One region of the Mesorhizobium sp. WSM4841 genome, then DNA from elsewhere that is predicted to be linked to it. Evidence: predicted binding sites of a transcription regulator. Region 1 holds the regulator's gene; the other holds the start of a gene.

Region 1 (7,827 bases):
ACACCGCGCAGGCCGGTAAAATTGTCGTTGATACCAAGCGCTTCGAAGAACGCCTTGAACTCGCCCCGCGAAATGCCGCCATTGCGCGCCTCGAACAGCGCATGGGTCGATCGCAGCAGCGACAGATGCAGGTCGATGCGGCTGTCGATCCGGTTGAGCGCGTCGTCCGCCGTCGCCTCGAACTTGATGCGCGCTGCTTCCTGCGTGGCGAAATAGGCGAATCCCGCCATCGTCAGGCTGATCAGCGCGACGGCGATGAAAGCGACGATCGGGAAGAACTTCTTCAAGTTGCTGCTGCGGCCCATGGTTCCCCATCTTATGGGCAAGTCCCCGTGGCAACACAATGGCGCGGCCAAACCATCATGACGACTGGCATATCACATGACAGGTATTTGACGCTTCAGGCGGCGATCTTCAGTGCACCTGGGCCCGGAATGGCACCGGGCGGGCACTTGCCCAAAATGATCATGCCGAGCACCTCGTCCTGGGTCACGTCGCTGGTGCGCGCCGTGCCGACGACCCGACCATTCTTCATCACGCAGACGCGGTCGGCAAGCTCGAACACATCGTGGATGTCGTGGCTGATCAGGAAGATGCCGATGCCGTCGGCCTTGAGCTGCATGACCAGTTCGCCGACCTGCGCCGTTTCCTGCGGTCCCAATGCCGCCGTCGGCTCATCCATGATCAGGATTCGGGCGTTGAACAGGATGGCGCGCGCGATTGCCACCGACTGCCGCTGGCCGCCCGAAAGCTTGACCACCGGCTCCTTGAAGCGCTGGAAACGGGGATTGAGCCTGCCCATCACCTTGCGCGCCTCGGCCTCCATGGCGCCGTCGTCGAGCGTGCCCCAGCCGGTCATCAGCTCGCGGCCGAGGAAGAGATTGGCGGCGGCGTCGACATTGTCGGCGAGCGCCAGCGTCTGGTAGATCGTCTCGATGCCGTATTTCTTGGCGTCGCGCGGATTGGAGATCGAAGCCTCTTCGCCATTGACGAAGATCTGGCCCGAATCGCGCTTGTAGGCGCCGGACAGGATCTTGATCAGCGTCGACTTGCCGGCGCCGTTGTGGCCAAGCAGTGCCACGACCTCGCCCGGGAAAAGGTCGATCGACGCATCGTCGACAGCACGAATGCCGCCAAAGGCAATCGAAATGTTGCGCATATCGATCAGTGGCGTGGGCGCAGTTGTGTCAGCCATGATCGTTCCTCCCTATGGTTTTTGCTTGAGCACGGTCTCGTCGAAACCGGCGTCCAATTTTCGCTGACGCGGCGCTTCGGCTCGGGATCATGCTCAGACCCGCTTGCGGTAGACGGTGTCGAGCCAGACGGCGACGACCAGGACGGCGCCGACGACGACGCTCTGAAGCGGTGAATCGATGCCGAGCAACACCATGCCGGACTGCAGCGACTGCATCAGAAGTGCGCCCAGCATCGCGCCGAGCACCGTGCCGGAGCCGCCGGCCAGCGACGTACCGCCAATGACCGCAGCCGCGATGACCAGCAACTCGTCCAGCGTACCCAGCGCATTGGTCGACGCATTGAGACGGGCCGACGCAATCGCCGCGCTGATCGCGGCCAGCACGCCCATGATCATGAACACCTTCATGGTCACCCAGCGCGTGTTGATGCCGGCGAGTTCCGCCGCTTCCGGATTGCCGCCGATGGCAAAGACATAGCGGCCGAAACGGGTGCGCCTGGTGATGAAGGTCATGACGATGCCGACAGCGACCGCGATCAGCACCGGTATGGCGATGCCGTGGGCGATGAACAGGCCGCCTTCGGGAACGGTGATGCCGGTCCGCTGAGCGTACTGGCGAACGATGCCGATCGGCCAGGGGTAGGAATTGGCGATCCAGACGGCGCCAAGGATGGCGGCGCAGGCGACAACACCAAGCAAGCTCTCCGCCCAGACTGGCCGCAGCGGGAACTTGAACCGCTTGCGCTGTGACCGGCCGTTGAGCAGCATCAAGGCGACGGCCACACAGGCGAGAATGCCGACGATCCAGCTTGCGGTTGCCCCGATCGAGCCACGCGGCCCGCCACCCATGAGCTGGAATGTGGCGTCGAGCGGCGCGACGGTGCGCCCGCTCGTCATCAGCCACGCCATGCCGCGCCAGATCAGCAGGCCGCCCAGCGTCACGATGAAGGCCGGAACCTCGAGATAGGCGACGATGAAGCCCTGGAGCGCGCCGATCATGAGGCCGAGCGCTACGCCGGCAGCCAGTGCGATGATCCAGATCCAGGGATTTCCAAGCTGGAAGCCCATGACCTGGATGAGGAATTCGGCCTGCGCGACGCCCATCACCATGCCGATCACACCTTCGACGGAGCCGACCGAAAGATCGATGTTGCGCATCACGATGACCAGCACCATGCCGGTCGCCATGATCGCGACCGAGGAGGTCTGCACCGACAGGTTCCAGAGATTGCGCGGCGTAAGGAAGAGCCCGCCCGACAGGATGTGGATTCCAACCCAGATGACCAGCAGCGCGCCGACCATGCCGAGCATGCGTATATCGAGCTCGGTTGCCTTGAGGAAGCGGCCAACGGAGCTGAGCTCGGATTCACGCGCCCGATCGGCAGCTGTATCGGCGGCCGGCGTGTTGGAAGTCGTGTCGGTCATGATGTCCTCCCACCGGGTTGCCGTCTGCCGCGGATGCCGGAAGCAGCTTGGAAGTTAGCCGCGAGAAGCGGAAAAACAATTCTTTCTGAAAAAACGCCGCGGCGTGAAGCCGCGGCGTTTCAGGCTTCTTGCGAAGGCCGGATCAGTTGCAGACCGGGACGGTGCCCGCTGCCACGCCGGCGCAGACCTCTTCCTTCTTGATCCAGCCGGCGTCGATGACGACGTTGAGATTGTCCTTGGTGATGGCAATCGGCGTCAGGAACAGCGACTGGACGACATTGCCGCCCGGCGTGGCGAAGTCCTTGACGCCCGCAATGTCTGTCATCTGCTTGCCGTCGGCCAGCTGCGAGGCGATCTCGGCAGCGTTCTTGCCGAGCTCGCGCGCGTCTTTCCATACTGATACGGTCTGCGTGCCGAGCGCGATACGGTTCAGCGCGGCATGGTCGCCGTCCTGGCCCGACACCGGGACGGATCCGGCCAAGCCTTGCGCCGTCAGCGCCGCGACGACGCCACCAGCGGTGCCGTCATTGGCAGCAACCACGGCATCGACCTTGTTGTCGTTGGCGGTCAGGAACTGTTCCATGTTCTTCTGAGCGTTGGCGGGAAGCCAGCCGTCCGTATAGGCCTCGCCGACATTCTTGATCTTGCCGCTGTCGATCGCGTCCTTGAGCACTTCCATGGAGCCGGCGAACAGAAAATCGGCATTCGGATCGGCGCCCGAGCCCTTGATGAAGACGTAATTGCCTTCCGGCGCCACCTTGAACACTTCGCGGGCCTGCATGCGGCCGACTTCCTGGTTGTCGAAGGTCAGATAGAACACGTCCTTGTTCTCGATCAGCCGGTCATAGCCGACGACCGGAATGCCTTCGTCCAGCGCCTTCTGCACCGCCGGCCCGATGGCCGAGGCATCCTGCGCAAGGATGATCAGCGCGTTGGCGCCCTGCGAGATCAGGCTCTCGACATCGGTCAGCTGCTTGCCGGGATTGGACTGTGCATCGGCGGAAATATACTTGTCGCCGGCGGCCTCGATCGCCGACTTCATGGCGGCTTCGTCGGTCTTCCAACGCTCTTCCTGGAAATTCGACCACGAAACGCCAATGACCTTGTCCTTGGCCTGTGCGACCGACGCGAGCGTCAGCGACATGGCGACCCCCGCCAGAATGGCGGCTGCGAATCTCTTCATGATATCCTCCCTGCGCCGCGTACGGCGCGACCAACTGGCCCGAAGGCCGGCACAAAGGCCCCCTATTTTTTCGAGCCTCGAAAAAATACTGGTCCAACCGCGAAGCGCTGTCAACATCAATTCCGATGGATTTTGATGTCCCTGCCGACTTATTTCGAGACTCGGAATAAATAATGACAGGGCCTGCTGCTTCTGCCACTATTTGTCGGACATTACCGACGGCTTCCGATTCATGAGCGGCCGCGGCAATAGGGAGGAAGCAAAAGAATGTCGGTTGGAATCCGTCATGACGATTTGCGCCGGCGTAACCGGGCGATGGTGATTTCTGCGGTACGCCGGGCCGGCCAGCCGTCGCGGACCGAGATCGCCGCAACCACCGGCCTCAGTCATTCGACCATATCGGCGATCTCTTCAGACCTGATCCAGGAAGGCATCCTGACCGAGAGCAAGGCGAGCGAGACCGTTTCGATGAAACGCGGCCGACCGCAGGTCGGCCTCAGCCTCAATCCGGAAGCCGCTGCCGTATTGGCGGTCGTGTTGTCGCTGAATTTCCTGTCGGTCGCTGTCATCGATTATGCCGGACAGGTGGTCGCCGAGGAACAGCGCCGGCTGGACACGCTGACCATGTCGCGCGACGAGCTGATCGACGAATGTGTCGCCATCGTGCGGCGCCGGATCGAAGACCCCGACCTCGACGTCCAAAGCGTCGCCCGCATCGCGCTGGCGATCCAGGGCATCACCGATTCGCATGCGCGCGCCATGTTGTGGTCGCCGATCACGCCGCAGACGAACATCGCCTTCGCCGACATTCTGGAACGCGAGTTCGGCATCCCGGCCATCATGGAGAACGACTGCAACATGATGGCCGTGGCGCTGCGCTGGCGCGACCCGGATCGCTACCGCGACGATTTCATCGCCATCCTGCTCTCGCACGGCATCGGTATGGGGCTGGTGCTGAAGGGCGAACTGTTCACCGGCACCCATTCCTCGGGCGGCGAATTCGGCCACATGATTCATCGGCCGGGCGGCGCGCTTTGCCGCTGCGGGCGGCGCGGCTGCGTCGAGGCCTATGCCGGCAACTACGCCATCTGGCGCAACGCAAGGCAATTGAGCGAGAACGCAGAGCCGGTCGCCGATGTCAGCGACGCCGAGATGCGGGCACTGGCGGCCCGGGCGCGCCAGACGGACGGACCGGAGCGCGAAGCCTACCGCAAGGCCGGCGAAGCGCTCGGCTTCGGGCTTGGCAGCCTGTTCGCGCTGATCGATCCGGCGCCGGTCGCCATGGTCGGCGCCAGCGCTGCCGCCTTCGACCTGATCGAGCCGGCCCTGCGCGAGGCCATCGCCCAGACCGCCGGCGGCCAGCATTCGGGTTCGATTTCCTTCGACACCGAGACGAACGAGCTGCCGCTGATCCGCGAAGGCTGCGCCTTGCGAGCGCTGAGCTTCGTCGACCAGGAGATTTTCGCGCCGGGCGCGCAAGGGAAGTCCGGCACGATCAGGAAGGACGTGGCGTGAGTCCGAAGGCAAGGAACAAAGGCGGAATGCGACTTGGGGATGTGTTGAGATTCAGGTCAGGCCGCGCCGGAGTCGAAGACGGGCGCGAAGCGACCAGACTGGGCGAGTTCCGAGAACCGGAACGGAGCGTACTTTTGGGTACGTACCGGAAGCGCAGGAAATCGCCGGTCGCAGGCCGGCATCACCTGAATATCAGCTAGTCTTCCCTGATCGCATAGCCCGCACCGCGGATGGTGCGGATGACATCGGGCATGCGACCATTGTTGACCGCCTTGCGCAACCGGCCGACATGGACGTCCACCGTGCGCTCGTCGATGTAGATCGTCTCGCCCCAGACATTATCGAGCAACTGGCTGCGCGAGAAGACCCGACCTGGGTGCCGCATCATGAATTCGAGCAGCCGGAATTCGGTCGGCCCGAGCCGGATCTCGCTCTTCTTGCGATAGACCCTGTGCGATTCGCGATCGAGCATGATGTCGCCGACCTTCAGCACGCTGGACAGCACTTCGGGCTTGGCGCGGCGCAGCAGCGCCTTGATCCTGGCCATGAATTCCGGTGTCGAGAACGGCTTGACCAGGTAGTCGTCGGCCCCTGTCGAGAGGCCGCGCACCCGGTCGCTCTCCTCGCCGCGTGCGGTCAGCATGATGATCGGCAGCCGCTCGGTTTCGGGGCGCATCCGAAGGCGTCGGCAAAGCTCGATGCCGGAAACCGCCGGCACCATCCAGTCGAGCACCAGAAGATCGGGCACGTTTTCCTGCAGCCGGATTTCGGCCTCGTCGCCGCGCGTCACCACCTCGACCTGATAGCCTTCGGATTCCAGATTGTAGCGGAGGAGGACGCCCAGCGGCTCTTCGTCCTCCACCACCATAATGCGTGGCGCGATCATCGACCGGTCACCCCCGTCATGTCGCCGGCGCCGACATCGTCGTTTCGTCGAGCTTCGGGCGATCCGCCGGCAATTGCTGCCCGGTCACGACATAGTAGGCGTTTTCGGCGATGTTGGTGACGTGATCGCCGATACGCTCGAGATTCTTGGCGCAGAACAGAAGATGCGTGCAAGCGGTGATGTTGCGCGGATCCTCCATCATGTAGGTCAGGAGTTCGCGAAAAACCGCCGTGTATTTCACGTCGATCTTCTCGTCGGCGGCGCGCAGTTCTTTCAACGCGCCGGCGTTGCGCGACACATAGTGCTCGACCACGCCGCGGAGCTGCACAAGAACGAGATCCGCCATCGCGTCGATACCGTGCGAGAGATTACGCGGCGTGGCGCTCTGCCCGACTGCGCTGACCCGCTTGGCTATGTTCTTGGCCAGGTCGCCGATGCGCTCGAGATCGCCGGCCATGCGGATTGCGCCAACCACGGCGCGCAGATCTTGCGCCATCGGCTGCCGCTTGGCGATCAGCGTGATCGCACTATCGTCGAGTTCGCGCTGCCGCGCATCCATGATGGCGTCGTCCGAGACGACGCGCTGCGCCATCGCATTGTCTGATGCAAGCAATGCGCGGATCGAGGCTGCGACCATCGCGGCGGCGAGCTCGTCCATATCGCGGATCAGCCTGTCGATGTGCTCCAGTTCCTCGTCGAAGGATGCGACGGTGTGTTCACCCATGATACTGTCCTCGTGTTCGAAATTCGCCGCCGGACCGCTCAGCCGAATCGGCCGGTGATGTAGTCCTGGGTGCGCTTGTCGTCGGGGTTGGTGAACATCTTGTCGGTCGCGCCCTCCTCGACCAGATAGCCGAGATGGAACATCGCCGTGCGTTGCGACACGCGCGCTGCCTGCTGCATCGAATGGGTGACGATGACGATCGTGTAGTTCTGGCGCAGTTCGTCAATCAGTTCCTCGACGCGGGCGGTGGCGATCGGATCGAGCGCCGAACAGGGCTCGTCCATCAGGATCACTTCCGGCGATACGGCGATGGCGCGCGCGATGCACAGGCGCTGCTGCTGTCCGCCGGAGAGACCGGTGCCCGACTCGAGCAGGCGATCCTTGACCTCGTTGAACAGGCCGGCCTTCTTCAGGCTCGATTCAACGATGCCGTCCAACTCGGCCTTGCTCCTGGCCAGGCCGTGAATGCGCGGACCGTAGGCGACGTTTTCATAGATCGACTTCGGAAACGGGTTCGGCTTCTGGAACACCATGCCGACGCGAGCTCGCAGCTCGACGACATCGATTTTCGGGTCGTAGACATCCTCACCGTCGAGCGTGATCTTGCCGCTCACCCGCGCGATATCGATCGTGTCGTTCATTCGGTTCAGGCACCGCAAGAATGTTGACTTGCCACAGCCCGATGGGCCGATCAACGCCGTCACCTGGTTCTCGCGGACATCGATATCCACATCGAACAGAGCTCGCTTCTCGCCGTAATGAACAGAGACCTTTTCGCCCTTCATCTTGATCGAAGGGGCATTGGTTCCGCTGCTCAGTTTCTGTTCGACGCCGGCTTCCGTCATGATGTTCATATCCTCTACTCCTTACCAGCGCCGCTCGAAGCGCCTGCGCAGTAT
Region 2 (7,827 bases), on a different contig from region 1:
GCTGGTCACCATCACCGTGCGCATCGCTCTGCCGCTCTACCAGACCCTGTTCACGATCCTCGTTGCCTATGCGCTGATGTTCCTGCCGCGCGCCCTGATCAGCCTGCGGGCGTCGATCGCGCAGGCGCCGGTCGAGCTCGAACGCGCCGCCGCCAGTCTCGGCCGATCACCGCTCAAGGCGCTGTGGTCGACGACGATCCGCCTGTCGGCGCCGGGTGCCGCGGCAGGCATGGCGCTGGTGGCGCTCGGCATCATGAACGAATTGACCGCCACGCAGATGCTGGCGCCCAACGGCACCCGGACGCTGGCGATGGCGTTCTGGGCGCACAGCGGCGAGATCGACTATGCCTCCGCCGCACCTTACGCCCTTATCATGGTGGCGATGTCGCTGCCGCTGACCTGGCTGCTCTATGTCCAGTCGAAGCGGATGGCCGGACGATGAGCTTCCTCGAACTCACCGATGTGCACAAGCACTACGGCCCGGTGGCCGCACTGGCCGGCGTCGATCTCAGCGTGACCAGCGGCAGCCGCACCGCGATCGTCGGACCGTCCGGCTGCGGCAAGACGACCTTGCTGCGGCTGATCGCCGGCTTCGAGGCGCCGGACCAGGGCCGCATCGTGCTCGACGGCGAGGTGCTGGCCAATGGCGGCGCCGCCGTGCCCGCATATCGGCGGGGCATCGGCGTGGTGGCGCAGGACGGCGCCCTGTTCCCGCATCTGAGCATCGCCGCCAATATCGGCTTCGGCATGGAACGCCACGAGGACAAGCGCACCGAGCGCATCGTCGAGCTCGCCTATATCGTCGGGTTGGACAAGGCGATCCTGAAACGCCGGCCGCACGAGCTCTCCGGCGGCCAGCAGCAGCGTGTGGCGCTGGCCCGCGCCATGGCCATGAAGCCGCGGCTGATGCTTCTCGACGAACCGTTCTCGGCGCTCGACACCGGTCTGCGCGCCTCGATGCGCAAGGCTGTGGCCGAACTTCTGGAGACCGCAGGCATCACCACGATCCTGGTCACGCACGACCAGGCCGAGGCGCTGTCCTTTGCCAGCCAGGTCGCGGTGATGCGCGACGGCATATTTTCGCAGGTCGGCACGCCGCGCGAACTCTATCTCAAACCGAAGGACAGGATGGTCGCCGAATTCCTCGGCGATGCCATCATCCTGCCGGCAAAGATCGCGGACGGTTTCGCCAGCTCGCCGCTCGGCCGCATCGCTGTCGACAGCACCGAGCGGCGCGATATCGTCCGCATCATGCTGCGGCCGGAACAGGTGCTGCTGAAACGGACCTCGCGTGAAGGCATGTCGGGCACGCCGGACATGCTGTTCGGCGAAGTGACGGAGTCCGAATTCGCCGGCTCGATGTGCACCATCGCGGTACGGCTCTTGAACAGTCCCGATCCGCCGGACGCAGCCGCGATCGGCAACACGCCATTGATCCTGCGCAAGCCGGGCATGGACACGCCGGTGGTTGGCGAGATCGTCCGGCTGACGGTGTCGGGAAAGGCGCATGTATTTGCCTGAGCGGTCTTGCGTCTCGCGCAGTTCGCCAGTCAGGCCGACAGGCTGGCTTCAATCGACCCGCTTTCCAGCCTGATCGAACCAGTGCAGCTTTTCGGCCCTGGCCACGACGCGCAACTGGTCACCGGGCTTGGCGGTAGCTCGGCCTGAGACGCGCACGACGATACGGCTGCCGCCCGCCGTGCAGTGAAGAAAGCTTTCGGCACCGACCGGCTCGACTGCCTCGACCGTCGCCGGCAGGACGAGCGCACCGGGCATCGCCTCCGCGTTGAAGGTGACGTCGGCATCTTCGGGGCGAAACCCCAGCGTCACGGCTGGTGTTTCGGGGGCCGCAAAGTCGATCGCCGTGCCGTCGGCCAGCATCGGGCCTGAGGAACTTCCGGTCAGCGCCAGCAGATTCATCGGCGGCGCACCGATGAAGGAAGCGACGAAGATCGAGGCCGGCTTCTCGTAGATGTCGAGCGGTGCGCCCGTTTGCTCGACCAGTCCGGCGTTCATGACAACAAGGACGTCGGCCAGCGTCATCGCCTCGAGCTGGTCGTGGGTGACATAGACCGAGGTGACGCCGAGCGCGCGCTGCAAATTCTTGATCTCGACCCGCATCTGGCCGCGCAATTTGGCATCGAGATTGCTCAGCGGCTCGTCGAACAGGAAGACTTTCGGATTGCGCACGATGGCGCGGCCCATGGCGACACGCTGGCGCTGCCCGCCAGAAAGCTCGCGCGGCCGCCGGTCGAGCAACGCCGAGAGCTCCAGCACCTTGGCGGTCGAGCGCACCCTGCTGTCGATCTCGTCCTTCGGCGTGCCGCGATTGCGCAGGCCATAGGCCATGTTGTCATAGACCTTCATATGCGGGTAGAGCGCATAGTTCTGGAACACCATGGCGATGTCGCGCTCGGTCGGGCCGATAGCGTTGACCACCTTGCCGTCGATGGCGACCGTACCGGCAGAAATGGTCTCCAACCCGGCGATCATCCTCAGCAGGGTGGACTTGCCGCAGCCGGATGGACCGACCAGCACGCAAAGCTCCTTGTCGGGAATGGCGATGGAGACGCCCTTCACGGCTTCGACGCCGCCGGGATAGACCTTCTTCACGTCCTTCAGATCGACGGTCGCCATCGGCTTCTCACTTTTCGGATTCGACCAGGCCGCGCACGAACCAGCGTTGCATCAGCACGACCACCAGGATCGGCGGCACGATGGCCAGCATCGCCGTGACCATGACCAGGTGCCATTCGGTGTCGGCATCGGCGAAGGAAACCATCTTTCTCAGCGCGATGACGATGGTGTTCATATCGTTGCTGTTGGTGACGAGCAGCGGCCAGAGATACTGCGTCCAGCCATAGATGAAGAGGATCACGAACAGCGCCGCGATGTTGGTGCGCGACAGTGGCAAGAGGATATCGAAGAAGAAGCGCCATGGCCCGGCACCGTCGACACGCGCCGCCTCGACCAATTCGCCCGGTATGGTCATGAAGAACTGGCGGAACAGCAGCGTCGCGGTGGCCGAGGCGATCAGCGGGATGATCAGGCCGGCATAGGTGTCGATCATGCCGAGATCGACCATCACCTTGTAGGTCGGCAGGATGCGCACCTCCACGGGAAGCATCAAGGTGATGAAGATCAGCCAGAAGAAGGTCATGCGCAGCGGAAAGCGGAAGAACACGATCGCATAGGCCGACAGGATCGAGATGAAGATCTTTCCCACCGCAACGCCAAGCGCCATGATCGTGGTGTTGAGGAGCAGTTGGCCGACGCTGACGCCGCCGATGCGGCCAATGCCGCCGAACAGCGCCTCGCTGTAATTGTTCCATAGCTGGCCGCCGGGCAAGAGCGGCAGCGGCGGCCTGAGTATCGTTTGCAGCGTGTGTGTCGAGGCAACGAAGGTGTAGTAGATCGGAAAAGCCACGATCAATATGCCAAGGATGAGCACGGCATGGGCGATGAAGGTGCGGAGCGGGGATTGGCCGATCATCGCTGCCCTCAACCGTAATGGACCTTGCGTTCCACGTAGCGGAACTGGATGGCTGTGAGCGCAATGACGATGGCCATCAGGATGACCGACTGCGCCGCCGAGTCACCCAGGATCAGATTGACGAAGCCGTCATTGTAGACCTTGTAGACAAGCGTCTCGGTCGTCTTGCCCGGGCCGCCGCCGGTGACGGCATGAACGATGCCGAAAGTGTCGAACAGGGCATAGACCGTGTTGACGACCAGCAGGAAAAAGGTCGTCGGCGCGAGCAGCGGGAAGACGATGGTCCAGAAGCGCTTGGTCTCACCGGCGCCATCCATGGCCGCCGCCTCGATCAGCGTTTTCGGCACCGCCTGCAGGCCGGCGACGAAGAACAGGAAATTGTAGCTGATCTGTTTCCAGGCAGCCGCCGATACCAGCAGGATCATGGCGTGGGTGCCGTTGAGCAGCGGATCCCAGGCGATGCCGAGGCTTCTCAGCAAATAGGCCAACGAGCCGATCGAAGGATTGAACAGAAAAAGCCACAGCATGCCGGCAATCGCCGGCGCCACGGCATAAGGCCATATCAACAGTGTGCGGTAGGGGCCTTTGCCGCGCACTGCCTTCTCGGCCATGACCGCAAGCAAGAGGGCCACACCCATGGCAACGATCGCGGTCGCAAGCGAAAACACCACCGTGACCTTGATCGAGTTGAGGTAGGCCGGATCGGCCAGCACCTTGCGGAAATTGGCGAACCAGACGAACTTGGTCCTCAGCCCGAACGGGTCTTGCCTGAGCATCGACTGGTAAAGCGCCTGACCGGCCGGCCAGTAGAAGAAAACCAGTGTTATGGCGAGTTGTGGCGCCACCAGCAGGAAGGGCAGGATCTTGTTGGGAAAGACGATGCGTGGAGACAGGCTGATTTTCCCTCGCTATCCAGGGGTCGCCCACGCGAGCTCGCGTGGGCGATATTCCAATCGACCAACCGAGATAATCTCGTCAGTTCTCCAGCGCTTCCTTGATCGCGGCGTTGCCGCGCGTGACCGCATTGTCGAGCGCCTGCTGAGCGGTTTGCTGGCCGGCCAGCATCTTCTCGAACTCCTCGTTCTGGATATCGCGCACCTGCGGCAGATTCGGCAGGCGCACGCCCTTCGAATTGTCGGTCGGCGCCTTGCCCGTCATCTGCAGAACGGGTGTCTCGCGGCCGGGGTTCTTTTCATAGAAGCCTGATTTCTTGGTCGCCTCGTAGGCGGCGAGCGTCACCGGCAGGTATCCCGACTTCTGGTGCAGATATTCCTGCACATCGGTCTTGGACAAGTAGGCGAAGAAGGCCGCGACGCCCCTGTATTGCTCGTCGGACTTGTTGCCGAATACCCACAGGCTGGCACCGCCCGGCGTGGTGTTCTGCGGCGCGCCCTTGGCGTCGCTGTCGTAGGGAAGCTGGCCGATGCCATAGTTCATGCCGGATTTGACGATGTCGCCGAGACCGCCTGACGATTCGGTGAAGATGCCGCATTCGCCGGCAAGGAAGATCTGCTTGGCTTCGGAGGTGCGCCCGCCATATTTGAAGGTGCCATCCTTGGCGAGGTCTGCGAGCGCCTGGAAGTGGTTGACGAAGATCGGCGCATTGATCTTGAGTTCGACATCACCGCCGGCCAGACCGTTCTGCTGGGTGGCCCAGGACACATCATTCCACGCCGCGAAATTCTCCAGATGGATCCAGGTCAGCCAGGTCGAGGTATAGCCGCATGAGGCGGCGCCGCTCGTCTTGATCTTCTTGGCAGCTTCCCACACCTCGTTCCAGGTCTTGGGCGGGCTGTTCACGTCGAGGCCCGCTTTCTGGAAGATGTCCTTGTTGTAATAGAGGATCGGCGAGGAGGAGTTGTAGGGGAAGGACAGCATGGTGCCGTCCGGCTTCGAATAATAGCCGACGATGCCGGGCAGATACTGGCTCTTGTCGAAGGTCAACCCGGCACCGGTCATCACCTCGGTCACCGGCTTGATCGCACCCTCGGCCGCCATCATCACGCCGGTGCCGACATCGAACACCTGGAGAATATCGGGCGCCTGTCCGGCGCGGAAGGCGGCGATGCCGGCATTCAGCGTCTCGGGATAGGTGCCCTTGAACACCGGAACCAGCTCATAGTCGCTCTGACTGGCGTTGAAATCCTTTGAGATCTTGTCGACGACCTCGGCGTTGGCGCCGGTCATGGCGTGCCACCAGCTGATCTGCGTGACGGCGAAGGCGGAGGTGGTGGAAAGCAGGGTCATGGTGGCGGCGACACCGGCCGCGAAGCCGAAGAACTTCATGTTTCATCTCCCGTTTTGTCATTGGCGAAAGGGCACTCTCGCAAAGGCAATATGTGCCGCTCGTGACAATTGGACAACGGTTTTGTTGCGGATCGATGAACTCGATCTCGGCCTCAAAATGGTGCACGTTTCGAAATGAGAGCTGATGGAAAGCAATTTGCCAAGCCGGCTTACGGATCGAACAAGGCGACCGAGATCGGCACGATCGCCGGCGCCTAAAGCGCGTCGCGTTTGAATGGATTCCTGCGACGCGCTTTAGGTTCTTGTTTTGATGCATGTCGTTATCGCAAAACCGCTGCGCACCTTTGCGCGACATGCATTAGTCCGACTTGCCGAGCGCCGTCTCGACCAGCCGCTTGGCGTCCGGGCTCGACCATTCGGCCGGGCCGTTCATGTGAGCGATCAGGCAGCCTTCACCGTCGATCAGCATGGTCACCGGCAGGCCGAGCGCCAGGCCGCGTGTCTTGAGATCGTTGAACAGCGCCATCGTCGAATCGCGGTAGTAGCCGAGCGCCTCGACGCCGGTTTCCTCGAGGAACTTTTTTGGCTTGGTGTCGTCACCGGCATCGACATTGACCGCGACGACCTCGAAGGCGTCGCTGCCCATTTCTTTCTGCAGCGCGTCGAGCGCCGGCATTTCGGCGCGGCACGGCGCGCACCATGTCGCCCACAGATTGAGCAGCACCGTCTTGCCGGCATGGTCGGCGAGCGTCATCGGCTTGCCGCCAGGGTCGTTGAAGGCAAGGCTTTTCAGCGATTGCGGCGGATCGGCCGGCAAGAGTGCGGCAACCTGCCCGGTAGCAGCCGCCGCGACCGTCTTGGCGCGATCAGCCTTGGCGGCGCAGGCGGCATCGTCCTTGCTGTCGTCAACGGCGACTTGAGCGGGCGCGTTGTTGCCAGAACCGCTCTCGCTGACATATACCGCGACCGCGCCGGCCAGCACGCCCGCCACCAAAGCGGCGAGGATGAGGCGCGGGGCCGGGAAAAATCGATTGCCGTTTGCCATTTTCTAAAAACTGCTCCGGAGCACGGGTTATAGCGATGAGCGACAAGAAGGCCAGCAACCAGATGTGGGGCGGACGTTTTGCCTCGGGTCCGGCCGCGATCATGGAAGCCATCAACGCGTCGATCTCGTTCGACCGCAAGCTCTATGCGCAGGATATCAGAGGCTCGATCGCCCATAGCGAGATGCTGGCGCAAACGGGCATTATTTCGGCGGCCGATCAAGAAAAAATCGCTCACGGGCTGAACACGATCCTGGCAGAGATCGAAGCCGGCACGTTCGAGTTCTCGACCAGGCTGGAAGACATCCACATGAATGTCGAGGCTCGCCTTGCCGAGCTGATCGGGCCGGCCGCCGGCCGCCTGCACACCGCCCGTTCGCGCAACGACCAGGTGGCGGTCGACCTCAGGCTGTGGGTCAAGGACGAATGCTTTCGCGTCGCCGAGGCGCTGAAGGGCCTGATCACGGCGTTCCTGGAACGGGCCGAGGAGCATGTGGCAACGGTGATGCCTGGCTTCACCCACATGCAGGCGGCGCAGCCGGTGACCTTCGGCCACCACTGCATGGCCTATGTCGAGATGTTTTCGCGCGACCTGTTGCGCGTTCGCGATGCCATCGAACGGATGGACGAAAGCCCGCTCGGTGCGGCCGCCCTTGCCGGCACCAGCTTTCCGATCGACAGGCACCAGACGGCCAAGGCACTCGGCTTCCGCGAGCCGATGCGCAACTCCCTGGACAGCGTTTCGGACCGCGATTTCGCCCTCGAGTTTTTGGGGCTGGCGGCGATCTGCGCGACGCATCTGTCGCGGCTGGCCGAAGAGATCATCATCTGGTCGACGCCGCAATTCGGCTTCGTCAGGTTGTCCGACAGTTTCTCCACCGGCTCCTCGATCATGCCGCAGAAGAAGAACCCCGACGCTGCCGAGCTGGTGCGCGGCAAGACCGGCCGCGTCACCGGCCATCTTCTCGGCCTGCTGACGGTGATGAAGGGCATGCCGCTGACCTACGGCAAGGACATGCAGGAGGACAAGGAATCCGTGTTCGA

What was found. Region 1 encodes PhoB, which activates phosphate uptake and scavenging genes when phosphate is short. Its sites were predicted from a motif close to TGTCATNNANCTGTCAT; they were not measured.
Region 2: a site for PhoB is predicted at 5,842-5,858, ahead of ugpB (sn-glycerol-3-phosphate ABC transporter substrate-binding protein UgpB). Genes of this name have one in related genera too.

What each region holds. Positions count from the first base shown of each region.
Region 1 covers NZ_JBVVQC010000009.1:88,040-95,866, forward strand. The annotation lists gene AC0L14_RS13350 (CHASE domain-containing protein) at 1-287, opposite strand, end outside; gene AC0L14_RS13355 (ATP-binding cassette domain-containing protein) at 401-1,195, opposite strand; gene AC0L14_RS13360 (sugar ABC transporter permease) at 1,289-2,620, opposite strand; gene xylF (D-xylose ABC transporter substrate-binding protein) at 2,763-3,803, opposite strand; gene AC0L14_RS13370 (ROK family protein) at 4,071-5,318, shown strand; gene phoB (phosphate regulon transcriptional regulator PhoB) at 5,515-6,204, opposite strand; gene phoU (phosphate signaling complex protein PhoU) at 6,221-6,928, opposite strand; gene pstB (phosphate ABC transporter ATP-binding protein PstB) at 6,967-7,782, opposite strand; gene pstA (phosphate ABC transporter permease PstA) at 7,795-7,827, opposite strand, start outside.
Region 2 covers NZ_JBVVQC010000028.1:55,260-63,086, reverse strand. The annotation lists gene AC0L14_RS26300 (ABC transporter permease) at 1-442, shown strand, start outside; gene AC0L14_RS26295 (ABC transporter ATP-binding protein) at 439-1,521, shown strand; gene AC0L14_RS26290 (sn-glycerol-3-phosphate import ATP-binding protein UgpC) at 1,570-2,637, opposite strand; gene ugpE (sn-glycerol-3-phosphate ABC transporter permease UgpE) at 2,645-3,493, opposite strand; gene ugpA (sn-glycerol-3-phosphate ABC transporter permease UgpA) at 3,502-4,386, opposite strand; gene ugpB (sn-glycerol-3-phosphate ABC transporter substrate-binding protein UgpB) at 4,469-5,779, opposite strand; gene tlpA (thiol:disulfide interchange protein TlpA) at 6,099-6,785, opposite strand; gene argH (argininosuccinate lyase) at 6,821-7,827, shown strand, end outside.